DNA from 3 places in the Kocuria himachalensis genome. Region 1 is predicted to be linked to each of the others. Evidence: riboswitches for the same ligand, from Rfam matches in the RefSeq annotation. Region 1 holds a riboswitch; each other region holds the start of a gene.
What was found. Region 1 has a riboswitch for S-adenosylmethionine ahead of ACYVM4_RS14635 (methylenetetrahydrofolate reductase). Riboswitches for the same ligand answer to the same signal wherever they lie in the genome.
Positions count from the first base shown of each region.

Region 2: linked by a shared signal. The riboswitch ahead of ACYVM4_RS02780 (O-acetylhomoserine aminocarboxypropyltransferase/cysteine synthase family protein) and the one ahead of ACYVM4_RS14635 (methylenetetrahydrofolate reductase) in region 1 are both predicted to bind S-adenosylmethionine.
Region 3: linked by a shared signal. The riboswitch ahead of ACYVM4_RS09650 (MetQ/NlpA family ABC transporter substrate-binding protein) and the one ahead of ACYVM4_RS14635 (methylenetetrahydrofolate reductase) in region 1 are both predicted to bind S-adenosylmethionine.

Region 1 is NZ_BAAGPL010000019.1:476,635-480,625, reverse strand. It holds gene metE (5-methyltetrahydropteroyltriglutamate--homocysteine S-methyltransferase) at 1-489, opposite strand, end outside; gene ACYVM4_RS14635 (methylenetetrahydrofolate reductase) at 546-1,472, opposite strand; SAM riboswitch class I at 1,544-1,650, opposite strand; gene ACYVM4_RS14630 (glycosyltransferase) at 1,859-2,851, shown strand; gene ACYVM4_RS14625 (hypothetical protein) at 2,848-3,991, shown strand, end outside.
Region 2 is NZ_BAAGPL010000003.1:212,056-216,046, forward strand. It holds gene ACYVM4_RS02770 (thiamine pyrophosphate-dependent enzyme) at 1-1,123, opposite strand, end outside; gene ACYVM4_RS02775 (Lrp/AsnC family transcriptional regulator) at 1,366-1,818, shown strand; SAM riboswitch class IV at 1,929-2,050, shown strand; gene ACYVM4_RS02780 (O-acetylhomoserine aminocarboxypropyltransferase/cysteine synthase family protein) at 2,089-3,417, shown strand; gene ACYVM4_RS02785 (cystathionine gamma-synthase) at 3,426-3,991, shown strand, end outside.
Region 3 is NZ_BAAGPL010000015.1:82,141-86,131, reverse strand. It holds gene dxr (1-deoxy-D-xylulose-5-phosphate reductoisomerase) at 1-1,221, shown strand, start outside; SAM riboswitch class IV at 1,258-1,376, shown strand; gene ACYVM4_RS09650 (MetQ/NlpA family ABC transporter substrate-binding protein) at 1,485-2,360, shown strand; gene ACYVM4_RS09645 (methionine ABC transporter ATP-binding protein) at 2,357-3,433, shown strand; gene ACYVM4_RS09640 (methionine ABC transporter permease) at 3,490-3,991, shown strand, end outside.

The DNA of each region.
Region 1 (3,991 bases):
GACGGCGAAGCCGTGCGCGGCGGCGCGGCGGACGTCGGCCACGAGCCGGTCGGCGGTGGCGCGGAACGGGGTCTCCGGGCCGATCTCGGGCACGAGGTAGTGGTAGTTGGTGTCGAACCACTTGGTCAGCTCGAGCGGAGCGCGCCCGGCGTCGCCGCGGGCGAGCACGAAGCTCGCGTCGAGGTCGAGCCTGCCCTCGGTGTCGGCGAGGTCGGCGAAGCGGGACGGGACCGCCCCGAGGGCCACGGTGGTGTCCAGCACCTGGTCGTAGAGGGGGAACGCCGCGGGCAGCGACGAGTCCTGGGCGCCGAGGCCCAGCTCCACGAGCCGGCGGTGGGTCGCGAGCTGCAGGTCGGCGGCCGTCGACTCGAGCTCCTCGCGGGTCGAGCGCCCGGCCCAGTAGGCCTCGAGGGCCGTCTTCAGCTCGCGGCGGCGGCCGATCCGGGGGTAGCCGGTGATGGTGGCGGCGGGGAACGGGACAGTGGTCATGGTGGTCTCCTGAAAAGGGGTCGAGAGGTCGTGCGGAACGGTGGGGCAGTGCGTGCTCAGGCGGGGAGCAGCAGGTCGTCGAGCGGGACGGGCACGTGCGGGACGCGCGGGAGCTCCACGTGCTCCAGCAGGTCGAGCGCGGCCCGGTGCTCGTTGAAGGTGTAGAGGTGCACTCCGGGGGCGCCGGCGTCCAGGGCGGCGCGGGCCAGCCGCGCCGCGAAGGCCACGCCGGCGCGGTGCCGCTCGACGGGACCGGGTGCGTCCTCCAGCGCCGCGGCCAGACCCGGGTGGGGCGCCAGGCCGGCCAGCCGGCACAGCGTGCGCAGCCGCCGCGGGTCGGTGACCGGCATGATCCCCGGGACGATCGGGATGGTCACCCCGGCAGCGCGCGCCGCCGCGACGAGGCGCTCGTAGCGCTGCGGGCGGAAGTAGACCTGGGTGATCGCGAAGTCCGCCCCGGAGCGCTGCTTGGCCAGCAGCACCTCGACGTCGTGCCGGAACGAGGGCGACTCCGGGTGCCGGGTCGGGTAGGCGGCCACGCCTACGGCGAGCCGGCCGGCCGCCAGGGCCGCGGTGTGGCGCTGCTCGACCTCCCGCACGAGCTCCACGAGCTCGCCGGCGTGCCGCAGCTCGCCCGGCTCGGCCCCCGGCTCCCGGTCCCCGCGCAGGGCCAGGACGCCCCGGACGCCGCGTCGGACCAGCACGGCCACGGTCTGCTCCAGCTCGGCCCGGGTGCTGCCGACGCACGTCAGGTGCGCCAGGGGCCGCAGGCTCGTGCGGGCCAGGAGGTGGTCGAGCAGGGCGAGCGAGCTGTCCCGGCGCTGCTCGTCCCCGCTGTACGTCACCGAGACGTGGTCGGGCCGGGTGGGCTCGAGCTCCTCGATGGTCCGCAGCAGCGTGTCGGCGCTCGCCGCGCTGCGCGGTGGATACAGCTCGTAGGACAGGGACGGCGGCGCCGGCCGGGGGATCGGGGGTGGTGTCACGTTCTTCCTCCAAGGGTCACCCCGAGGGAGGGCAGCAACCGTCCCGGGGTGGACCCGGAAGGGAAGCGACAGCTCCATCGGTCCTGGCGGGAGCACCGTTCCGCCCACCCCGTGGCGGGGGCGCGGATGGTTGCTGCGGCGTCGACGAGCCAGGTCTCTCGGCCGCTCTGGATAGATGCAGGACCCATTCCAGCGGCTGCCCCGCCGTGCTGCCAAGTGCGGACGCCCAGAAGACGCCGGTGCGCCGACTGTGACGACCGGGACGTCACAGGACGCAACACGGACGCACGTCGACGCACCGGCGGGGGACCACGGTCCTGCGCCCCGCGCCCACTCGCCATAATGGACGAGCCACCCCCCGCCCCGGACCGCAGGAACGAGTGCCCATGCCCTCCACCCCCCGCATCGTCGCCGTCGTGCCCTGCCACAACGAGGAGACGGCCGTCGCGCGGGTCGTGACCGACCTGCACGCCGCGGTGCCCGGCATCGAGGTGCACGTCTACGACAACTGCTCGACCGACGGCACCGTCGAAGCCGCCCGGCGTGCGGGGGCGCACGTGCGGCGCGAGGACGAGAAGGGCAAGGGCAACGTGGTCCGGCGGGCCTTCGCGGACCTGGACGCCGACGTCTACGTGCTCATCGACGGCGACGACACCTACGACGTGGCCGACGTCCCTCTCCTGATCGAGACGCTGCTCGCCGGACCCTACGACCACGTGGTGGGCGTGCGCCGGCAGGTCACCAGCACCGCCTACCGGTCGGGGCACGAGTCCGGCAACAGGTTCTTCAACGCGCTCGTCACCTTCGCCTTCCGTCGGAGGGTCTCCGACATGTTCAGCGGCTACCGGGTCTTCTCGCGCCGCTTCGTCAAGTCCTTCCCCGGTCTCTCCCGCGGGTTCGAGATCGAGACGGAGCTGACCGTGCACGCCGTCAACGCGCGGATGCCGCAGACCGAGGTCGCCGTCGGCTTCCGCGACCGGGCGGAGGGGAGCGAGAGCAAGCTGCGGACCTACCACGACGGCTTCCGGATCCTGGGCGTCTTCGGGCAGCTGCTCTTCCACGAGCGCCCGTTCTTCGTCACCGGTGCCGTCTCGCTGGCGCTGTTCCTGCTGGGCCTGGTCCTCGGCCTCCCCGTGGTCGCGGAGTTCGCCGGCACCGGACTCGTCCCGCGCTTCCCGACGGCGCTCCTGGCCGCCTCCCTGATGATCCTGTCCGGGGTGTTCCTGCTGATGGGCGTGCTGCTCAGCGGCCAGGCGAAGATCCGCCGGGAGACCTCCAGGCTGTTCTACCTGCGGCAACCGGCTCCCCCCTGGAACGGCGGGGACGGTCAGGAACGGACCGGGTCCGGCGGCACGGAGCGCCGGCGGCAGCTGCCGTGAGCGCGGGGCGGGAGGGGCTGCGGTCGCGACTGGTCCCTCTGCTGCCCTGGGCCCAGGGGCTGGGGATGCTCCTGGTCCTGCAGTTCGCCCTGTTCGGGCTGCTGACGGCGGGCCAGGCGGTGCCGGACCGGCCCATCGTCGAGAACCTGCTGGCGGCGGTCGAGGACGGCACCTACGGCCCGCACGGGACGATCGACCGGATGGGCGGACCCGCCGACACCTTCACCGAGTGCGTCGTGGCGGGCACGGGCCTGGGCGCGTCCCCGGAGGAGTCGGCGTTCAGCCGTGCCGTCCGGATGCCCCGGCTCGCCACCTGCGGCGGCGGCCCGGAGCAGCTGCGGGCCCTCTCCGGGGGGGCCGTGCTCACCGACAACGACTACTTCAAGTACTGGGCCGGCTACACCGTGCTCACCCGTCCCGTGCTGGCGCTGACCGGTCTCGAGGGCCTGCGGATCGTCTCGGGCACCCTCATGGTGCTCGCCCTGGGCGGGGCGTTCCTCGCGGTCCGCGCGCGGACGTCCACCGCCGTGGCGCTGGCCCTGATCCTGCCCTACCTGGTGGGGACCAACCTGCTGTCCACGCCCTCGACGTCCTTCAGCCAGTCGATCTCCATCGCCTTCATCTTCCTGTCGGTGGTCCTCGCCGCGCTCGGGGCGGGGCGCTCGCCCCGGACGGCGTACGCGGGAGTGGCGCTGGGCGCGGCGCTGTTCTGCTTCGTGGACCTCCTCACGACCCCCGCGGTGCCCTGGGCGATGTCCGCGTTCGTGGTCGGCGCGGCGGTCTGGTGCCGCACCGGGGCCCTGCGGGAGACCGCCGCTGCGGTGCTGGCGAGCGGTCTGGTCTGGCCCGTGGCCTTCGCCGTCACGTGGCTCGCGCGCTGGGTCGTCGCCGGCGCCTTCCTGGGCGTCCCGGAGACCCTGGAGGTGGTCCGCCGCAACGTGGGGATCCGGACCGGAGGCGACCACACGGGGGTCTCCGAGGCGTTCGGCGCGGGCGTGCGCCGCAACGTCACCTACTGGTGGGAGGTCGTGCCCACCTCCGGGCTCGTGCTGTCCGGCTGCCTGCTCGCGGCGGGCGTGGGCCTCGTCCTGGCGCTGCGCCGGGGAGGGCCCGCCCGGTGGGGGGCCGCCGCGGTCCTCA
Region 2 (3,991 bases), on a different contig from region 1:
CGGCGAGCTGCGGGGTCTGCTCGGTGAAGACGTGGCGGAACAGCTCGAGCGGGTCGATCTCCACGTCGGCGTTCATGCCGTCGCGCAGCACCGTGGCGACGTCCTCCGCGGCGGCGGCGATGCGCTGCTCCACGGCGTCGTCGAGCACGCCCTCGGCGCCCAGGTAGGCGCGCATCCGCGTCACCGGGTCCTTGGCGATCCACTCCTGCACCTCGGCGTCGTCCCGGTAGCGGGTGGCGTCGTCGGCGTTGGTGTGCGCCTGCATGCGGTAGGTGTGCGCCTCGACGAGAAGGGGCTCGGACTCGGAGCGCGCCAGGTCCACGGCGCGGCGCAGGGTGGCGAGCAGCGCCACGAGGTCGTTGCCGTCCACGCGCTCGCCCGCCATGCCGTAGCCGACCGCCTTGTGGGCGAGGCTCGGCGCCGCGGACTGCTGGGACAGGGGCACGGAGATCGCGTAGCCGTTGTTCTGCACGAAGAACACGACCGGCAGCTTGAACACGGCCGCGAAGTTCAGGGCCTCGTGGAAGTCGCCCTCGCTGGTGGCGCCGTCGCCGCACATCGCCAGGACCACGGTGTCCTCGCCGCGCAGCTTGGCGGCGTGGGCCACGCCCACCGCGTGCAGCAGCTGGGTGGTGAGCGGGGTGGACTGGATGCCCACGCAGTGCTCGTACGGGTCGTAGCCGCTGTGCCACTCGCCGCGGAAGATCGCCATGACCTGCATCGGGTCCACGCCCTTGGTCATCACCGCCACGGTGTCCCGGTAGGTGGGGAACAGCCAGTCGCCCTCCTCGAGGCACAGGGCGGCCGCCACCTGGCAGGCCTCCTGGCCGTGGCTGGACGGGTAGACGGCCATCCGGCCCTGGCGGACCAGAGCGGAGTTCTGATCGTTGACCCGCCGTCCGACCACCAGCTTCTCGTAGGCGTCCAGCAGGACGTCCCGGGCGGGCAGCGGGTACTCGTGGCCGGGGCCGGTGCCCTGCTCCTCGGGGGCGAGCAGCCTCCCGCTCGGGTCGACCATGCGGATCTCGCCGCGGGCCGGGAGCATGTACTGCTCCGGCGTGATGCCGAAGGTCTGGGAGGCCCGGAGGATGGGGTCCCCGGGGGTCTCGACGGTCTGGCTCATGGTGTCCCCTCGGTCGGTCCCCGGTCCGCTCGCGGGCCCGGGGAGGCAGGAAGGCTGGTGCAGCTCTGTCTCCCCAGTATGGGAACCGGACATGGTTCGTATCCACAGAGCCGGGAAAATGCAGAAGACTGAGACAGACAGTGCACTACGCGTGGACGAAATGTTCTAGTGTGGCGTGGAGCACACGCATTCGTCCGGCACGTTCCGGACGCTGCGACCGACCCGCCCCGAAGGAGCCCGCCGTGCCCTCGACCCCCGTGCCGCTGGACGAGACCGACCGGAAGATCCTCGCGGAGCTGTCCCGGGACGCGCGGCAGTCGGTGACCTCGATCGCCGCGGCCGTGCACGTCTCCCGGGCCCACGCCTACGCCCGGATCAACCGGCTCCGGGACGAGGGGGTGATCCTGCGCTTCAGCACCGTGATCGACCCGGTGCGGGCGGGCCTGCAGGCCTCCGCCTACGTGACGCTCAAGCTCCAGCAGAACACCTGGCGGGAGCTGTGCGCCCAGCTCCGGGCGATCCCGGCCGTGCACCACATCGCCCTGGTGGGCGGGAACTTCGACGTCATGCTCCTCGTGCGGGCCGTGGACACCGTGCACCTGCGGCAGGTCATCTTCGAGCACGTCCAGCAGCTGCCCGGCGTGGTGGACACCCAGACGTTCCTGATCTTCGAGGACATCGACACGCGGGCCTGACGCCCGGGCCCGGCACGTCCGCCGCGCACGGCCGGCGTCATGAACCGTCACGGTCGTCATCTTCCGTCGCGGAGGGACAGCCACTACCTCTGCGCATAGTGTTGTTCCAGCTTCACGAGACGTGACCGCCAAGCTCCGACTTGGTCACGCACCAACCCCATGCTCATTGGGTGGTTCGGATGAGGAAGCGGCCTGCATCTTCCGCGGCGTGCCCACCGGGCCCGAGCGGATGACCGGTGCGGGTAAGAGCAAGCGCACAGGAGCAGCGCCATGTCCACCCCCGTGACCGATCACGACCTCGCGACCCGGCAGATCCACGCCGGCACCCACGACCAGGTCACCCAGCGCACCCTGACGGTGCCGATCTACCAGACCGCGGCGTTCGAGTTCCCGGACTACGAGGCGGCCCGGCAGATGTTCGCCCAGACCCGGGCGGGCTTCACCTACACCCGCACCGGCAACCCCACGGTGGCCGTGCTCGAGCAGCGGATCAGCGACCTCGAGGGCGGCGCGGGCGCCGTGGCGACCGGCTCCGGGCAGTCGGCCGTGGCCGTCGCGCTGCTGGCCCTGCTCGGCCAGGGCACCGGCAAGCACCTCGTGGCCTCCGAGAAGCTCTACGGCGGGACGGTGGACCTCCTCACCGACTCCTTCGCGGACTACGGCATCGAGGTCTCCTTCGTGGACCCCACCGCCCCGGGGGCGTGGGCCGCGGCCGTGCGCCCCGACACCCGCGCGTTCCTGCTCGAGTCCATCGGCAACCCCCTGGCCACCCTCCCGGACCTGCCCGGGATCGCCGACGTCGCCCGGGCCGCCGGGGTGCCCGTCGTCGTCGACAACACCCTCGCGTCCCCGGCCCTGTACCGGCCGCTGGAGAAGGGGGCCGACATCGTGGTGCACTCGGCCACCAAGTTCCTGGGCGGGCACGGCAACGCGCTCGCCGGGGCGGTCGTGGACGGCGGGACCTTCGACTGGTCCGCGCGACCCGACAAGTGGCCGCAGTTCACCCGGGCCCGCGCCCGCTGGGGAGGGCTGAGCCTGGTCGACAAGTGCGCCGGGGCCAGCCCCTACCTGCACCTCGTCCGCGCCAAGTACGTGCACGACCTCGGGACCACGCTGTCCCCGTTCAACGCCAGCCAGATCCTGCAGGGCACCGAGACCCTGGACCTGCGCGTGGCCCGCCACACGGCCTCCGCGCTGGCGGTGGCCGAGTTCCTGGCGGAGCACCCCGCCGTCGCCCGCGTCCACCACCCCGGCGTGCCCGGGGACCCCGGCGCCGGGATCGCGGCCCGCGACTTCCCGCGCGGGACCGGCTCCGTGTTCTCCTTCGACCTCGCCGCCCCGGACGACGCCGTGGGACCGTTCATCGACGCGCTCCGGCTGTTCAAGCTGGTCGCCAACATCGGCGACACCCGCAGCCTCGTGGCCCACCCGGCGGCGATGACGCACTGCCGCCTGACCCCCGAGCAGCGCCGGGCCGGCGGGATCGCCGAGACCACGATCCGGCTGTCGATCGGCCTCGAGTCCCCCCAGGACCTCGTGGCCGACCTCGGCCAGGCCCTCGACACCGTCGTCGACACCGTCCAGACCTCCCGGAAGTGAGCACCGCCATGACATCCTCCACCGAGACCCGCACCCGCCACCGGGGCTTCACGACCACCGCCGTCCACGCCGGCCAGGAGCCCGACCCGCTGACCGGGGCGGTCATCCCGCCGATCTACCAGACCTCCACGTTCGCCCAGGACGGGATCAACGTGCTCCGCGCAGGGCACGAGTACAGCCGCGGCTCCAACCCCACCCGCAGCGGCTTCGAGGAGCAGCTCGCGGCCCTGGAGCGCGGCGAGCGCGGGTTCGCGTTCGCCTCGGGGATCGCCGCCGAGGACGCCCTGCTGCGCGCGGTGCTGCGCCCGGGCGACCACATCGTACTCGGCGCCGACGGCTACGGCGGCACCAACCGGCTGATCACCACGGTCCTCGCCCCGTGGGAGATCGCGCACACGCCCGTGGAGATCACGGACCTCGACGCGGTCCGCGCGGCCGTGCGGCCCGGCGCCACGAAGGTGCTGTGGCTCGAGACGCCGTCCAACCCGCTGCTCGGCATCGCCGACGTCGCGGCCTGGGCGCAGCTGGCCCGGGACGCCGGGGCGCTGCTCGTCGTCGACAACACCTTCGCGTC
Region 3 (3,991 bases), on a different contig from region 1:
CTGGCCGCCGCCGGTCCCCGCAGGATCAGCGTCCTCGGCTCGACGGGCTCGATCGGCACCCAGGCGCTCGACGTCGTGCGGGCCGCCCGCGAGCTCGAGGGCGCGGCCCCGTTCACCGTGGTCGCCCTCGCCGCCGGAGCACGCCACCTCGAGCTGCTCGCCGACCAGGCCGTCGAGACCCGCGCCGCGGTCGTGGCGACCAGCGGCACCGGTCAGGACGCCGCCCGGCTGGCACGGCTGATCGCGGAGCGGGCCGCGCCCGCCGGGGCGGCGGGCTACCGCCCGGACATCGAGCACGGGCCCGGCGCGGCGTCCGCGGCCGCCGCACATCCCGGCGCGGACCTCGTGCTCAACGGCATCACCGGCTCCATCGGGCTCGCGCCCACGCTGGCGGCGCTGCGGGCCGGGCACAAGCTCGCGCTGGCGAACAAGGAGTCGCTGATCGCCGGCGGCGCCCTCGTGAAGGCCGCCGCCGCGGCCACCGGGGACCCGGACGCCCTGATCCCCGTGGACTCCGAGCACTCGGCACTCGCGCAGGCGCTGCGCGGCGGCACCGCCGGAGAGGTCGACCGGCTCGTGCTGACGGCCTCCGGCGGACCGTTCCGCGGCCGGTCCCGCGCGGAGCTGGAATCGGTCACGCCGCAGGACGCGCTGCGCCACCCGACCTGGGACATGGGCCTGATGGTGACGACGAACTCGGCGTCCATGGTGAACAAGGCCCTCGAGGTGCTCGAGGCCCACCTGCTCTTCGACGTCCCCCTCGAGCGCATCGACGTGGTGGTGCACCCCCAGTCGGTCGTGCACTCCATGGTCCAGTTCGTGGACGGCTCCACCCTCGCCCAGGCCTCGCCCCCGGACATGCGCCTGCCCATCGCCCTCGGCCTGGCCTGGCCCCACCGGGTGCCCGGCGCCGCCCGGCCGTGCGACTGGACGCGCGCCGCGGAGTGGACCTTCGAGCCCCTCGACCCGGTGGCGTTCCCGGCCGTCGAGCTCATCAAGGCGGCGGGGGAGCGGGGCGGGACCTTCCCCGCCGTGTTCAACGCGGCCAACGAGGAGGCGGTGCACGCCTTCCACGACGGCCGGATCCGGTTCACCGCCATCGTGGACACGGTCGAGGCGGTGCTGGGCGAGCACGACGACGGCGGCCCGCTGGAGCTCGAGGCCGTGATGGCGGCCGAGCGCTGGGCCCGCCGGCGGGCCCGCGAGGTGATCGCCGGCTGACGGAGCGGGCCGCGGTCCGTGCTACGATTCCCGGCGGATGACGAGTCCCAGCGCGAAGCTCTGGCTAGCTGGGCGGCAACCCTCTCCCGTAGTGGGGTGCCCCAGGTGACCATCCGGCCACGGCGCGACGACGCAGCCGGCGGCAAGTACGGTTCGACCGCTCCGCGCCCACCGGCGCGACGACGCCCGCAACCGTGGACGCCGCCGGACCCTCGGGCCCTGGCGCCGACATCCGACTTCCTGGACCCATGGAAAGGCTCGACATGCGATCGCAGCGCCTCACCCTCCTCGCACTGGCCACCACCCTCAGCCTGACCCTCTCCGCCTGCGGAGGATCCGACCAGGCCGCCGCACCCTACGACGACGGCGTGATCAAGATCGGCACCGACGGCCGCACCCAGGTCCACGAGGCCTTCCTCGAGGAGGCGGAGGCGGCGGGGATCGAGGTCGAGCTGGTGGAGTTCACCGACTACAACCAGCCGAACGCCGCCCTCACCAGCGGTGACCTGGACATGAACTGGTTCCAGCACGGTGCGTTCCTGGCCGACTACCGGAACAACTCGGGCGAGGACATCGTCCCCATCGGTTCCACCTCGATCTACCCCCTGGGCCTCTACTCGGAGCGCTACGAGTCCCTGCAGCAGATCAAGGAGGGCGACGAGATCGCCGTCCCCAACGACGCGATCAACCTGGCCCGCGCCCTGCTCCTGCTCAAGTCCGCCGGTCTCGTCGAGTTCACCTCCGACACCACGGCGCCGTCCGAGCTGGACGTCGACGCCGAGAAGTCGAAGGTGAAGGTCACCCCGGTCTCGGCCGAGCAGACCGTCCTGTCCCTGAGCTCCACCGCCGGCGCGGTGGTGAACAACACCTTCCTGGCCCGGGCGGACATCGACCCCAACACGGCGCTCTTCTCGGACGGCGAGGACAACGAGAACGCCCTGCCCTACGTGAACTTCTTCGCGGCCACCGGCGCGAACAAGGACGACGAGACCCTCCACCAGGTCGCCGACCTGTTCCACACGGACGCCGTGCTGGCGGCCGAGCAGGCGGAGACCAAGAACACCGCGGTGTCGAAGGACGTTCCGCAGGACGAGCTGATCCAGGTCGTCGACCAGTACGCCGAGGACCTCCAGAAGTGACCGCGCCGCTCGGACCGGAGCGGGTCCCGCCCGGGGCGGGCGACGTCGTCGTCCGCTTCGAGGACGTCACCAAGTCCTTCGTGACCGGGCCCGCCCGGGCCCGCCGCGAGGTCGTGGCCGTGGACGGCGTCTCGCTGGAGATCCGGCGCGGCGAGATCTTCGGTGTCATCGGCTACTCCGGCGCCGGCAAGTCCACCCTCGTGCGCCTGATCAACGGCCTCGAACCCGTCACCTCGGGGTCCCTGACCGTGGAGGGCTTCGAGGTGGCCGGTCGGCGCGAGACCGAGCTGGCGCCCGTCCGGCAGGAGATCGGCATGATCTTCCAGCAGTTCAACCTCTTCACGTCCCGCACCGTCGCCGGCAACGTCGAGTACCCGCTCAAGCGGGCCGGCTGGCCGAAGGAGAAGCGCCGGGCCCGGGTGGCGGAGCTGCTCGAGTTCGTGGGCCTGTCCGCGCGCGCCGGCAACTACCCGGAGCAGCTCTCGGGCGGGCAGAAGCAGCGCGTGGGCATCGCCCGGGCACTGGCGACCAGCCCGAAGCTGCTCCTGGCCGACGAGTCCACGAGCGCCCTGGACCCGGAGACCACCCAGGAGGTGCTGCAGGTGCTGCAGCGGGTCAACCGGGAGCTGGGCATCACGATCGTAATCATCACCCACGAGATGGACGTGGTCCGGGCGATCGCCGACCGCGTGGCCGTGATGCAGGACGGGAAGGTCGTGGAGCACGGCTCCACCGTGGACATCTTCGCCCGGCCCCGCACCGAGACCGCCCGCCGCTTCGTCTCCTCCGTCCTGCACTCGGTGCCCGACGCCCGTGAGGTGGAACGGCTCCGCCGCGCCCACCGCGGGCGCCTGGTGATCGTGGACGTCGGCGACGGCGTGGACATCGGCGGGGTGCTCTCCGACGGCGCCGCCCGCGGCGTCCGCTTCACCATCGCCTACGGGGGGATCAGCGTGCTGCAGGAGCAGTCATTCGGTTCCCTGACCTTCGAGCTGATCGGGGAGGACACGGCCGTGCAGTCCGTGGTCGACGCGATGTCCCGCATCACGACCCTGAGAGAGGTGGCCGCGTGAACGACTGGTCCGTCCTGGGACCCGAGCTGCTGTCCGCGCTCGGGGAGACCCTCTACATGGTGGCCGTCACGCTGCTGCTCGCCGGTCTTCTCGGGCTGCTCGTGGGCGTGGGCCTCTACGTCACCCGCCGGGGCAACATCCTGGAGCACCGGGCGGTCCACGAGGTGCTCAACGTCGTGGTGAACTTCGTCCGGCCGATCCCGTTCATCATCCTGCTGGCCGCGCTCGGACCGGTCACCGAGGACGTCGTGGGGACCCGTCTGGGGCCCAACGCGGCGATCTTCGCGATGACCATCGGCGCGATGTTCGCGGTGGCGCGCATCGTCGAGCAGAACCTCATGAGCGTGGACCCCGGCGTCGTCGAGGCGGCCCGCTCGATGGGGGTCTCCCGGGCCAGGATCATCACCACGGTGATCCTGCCCGAGGCGCTGGGCCCCCTGGTGCTCGGCTACACCTTCCTCGTCATCGGCATCACGGACATGTCCGCGATGGCCGGGGCCATCGGCGCCGGCGGCCTGGGCGACTTCGCCCTGCGCCTGGGCTACCAGCGGTTCAACG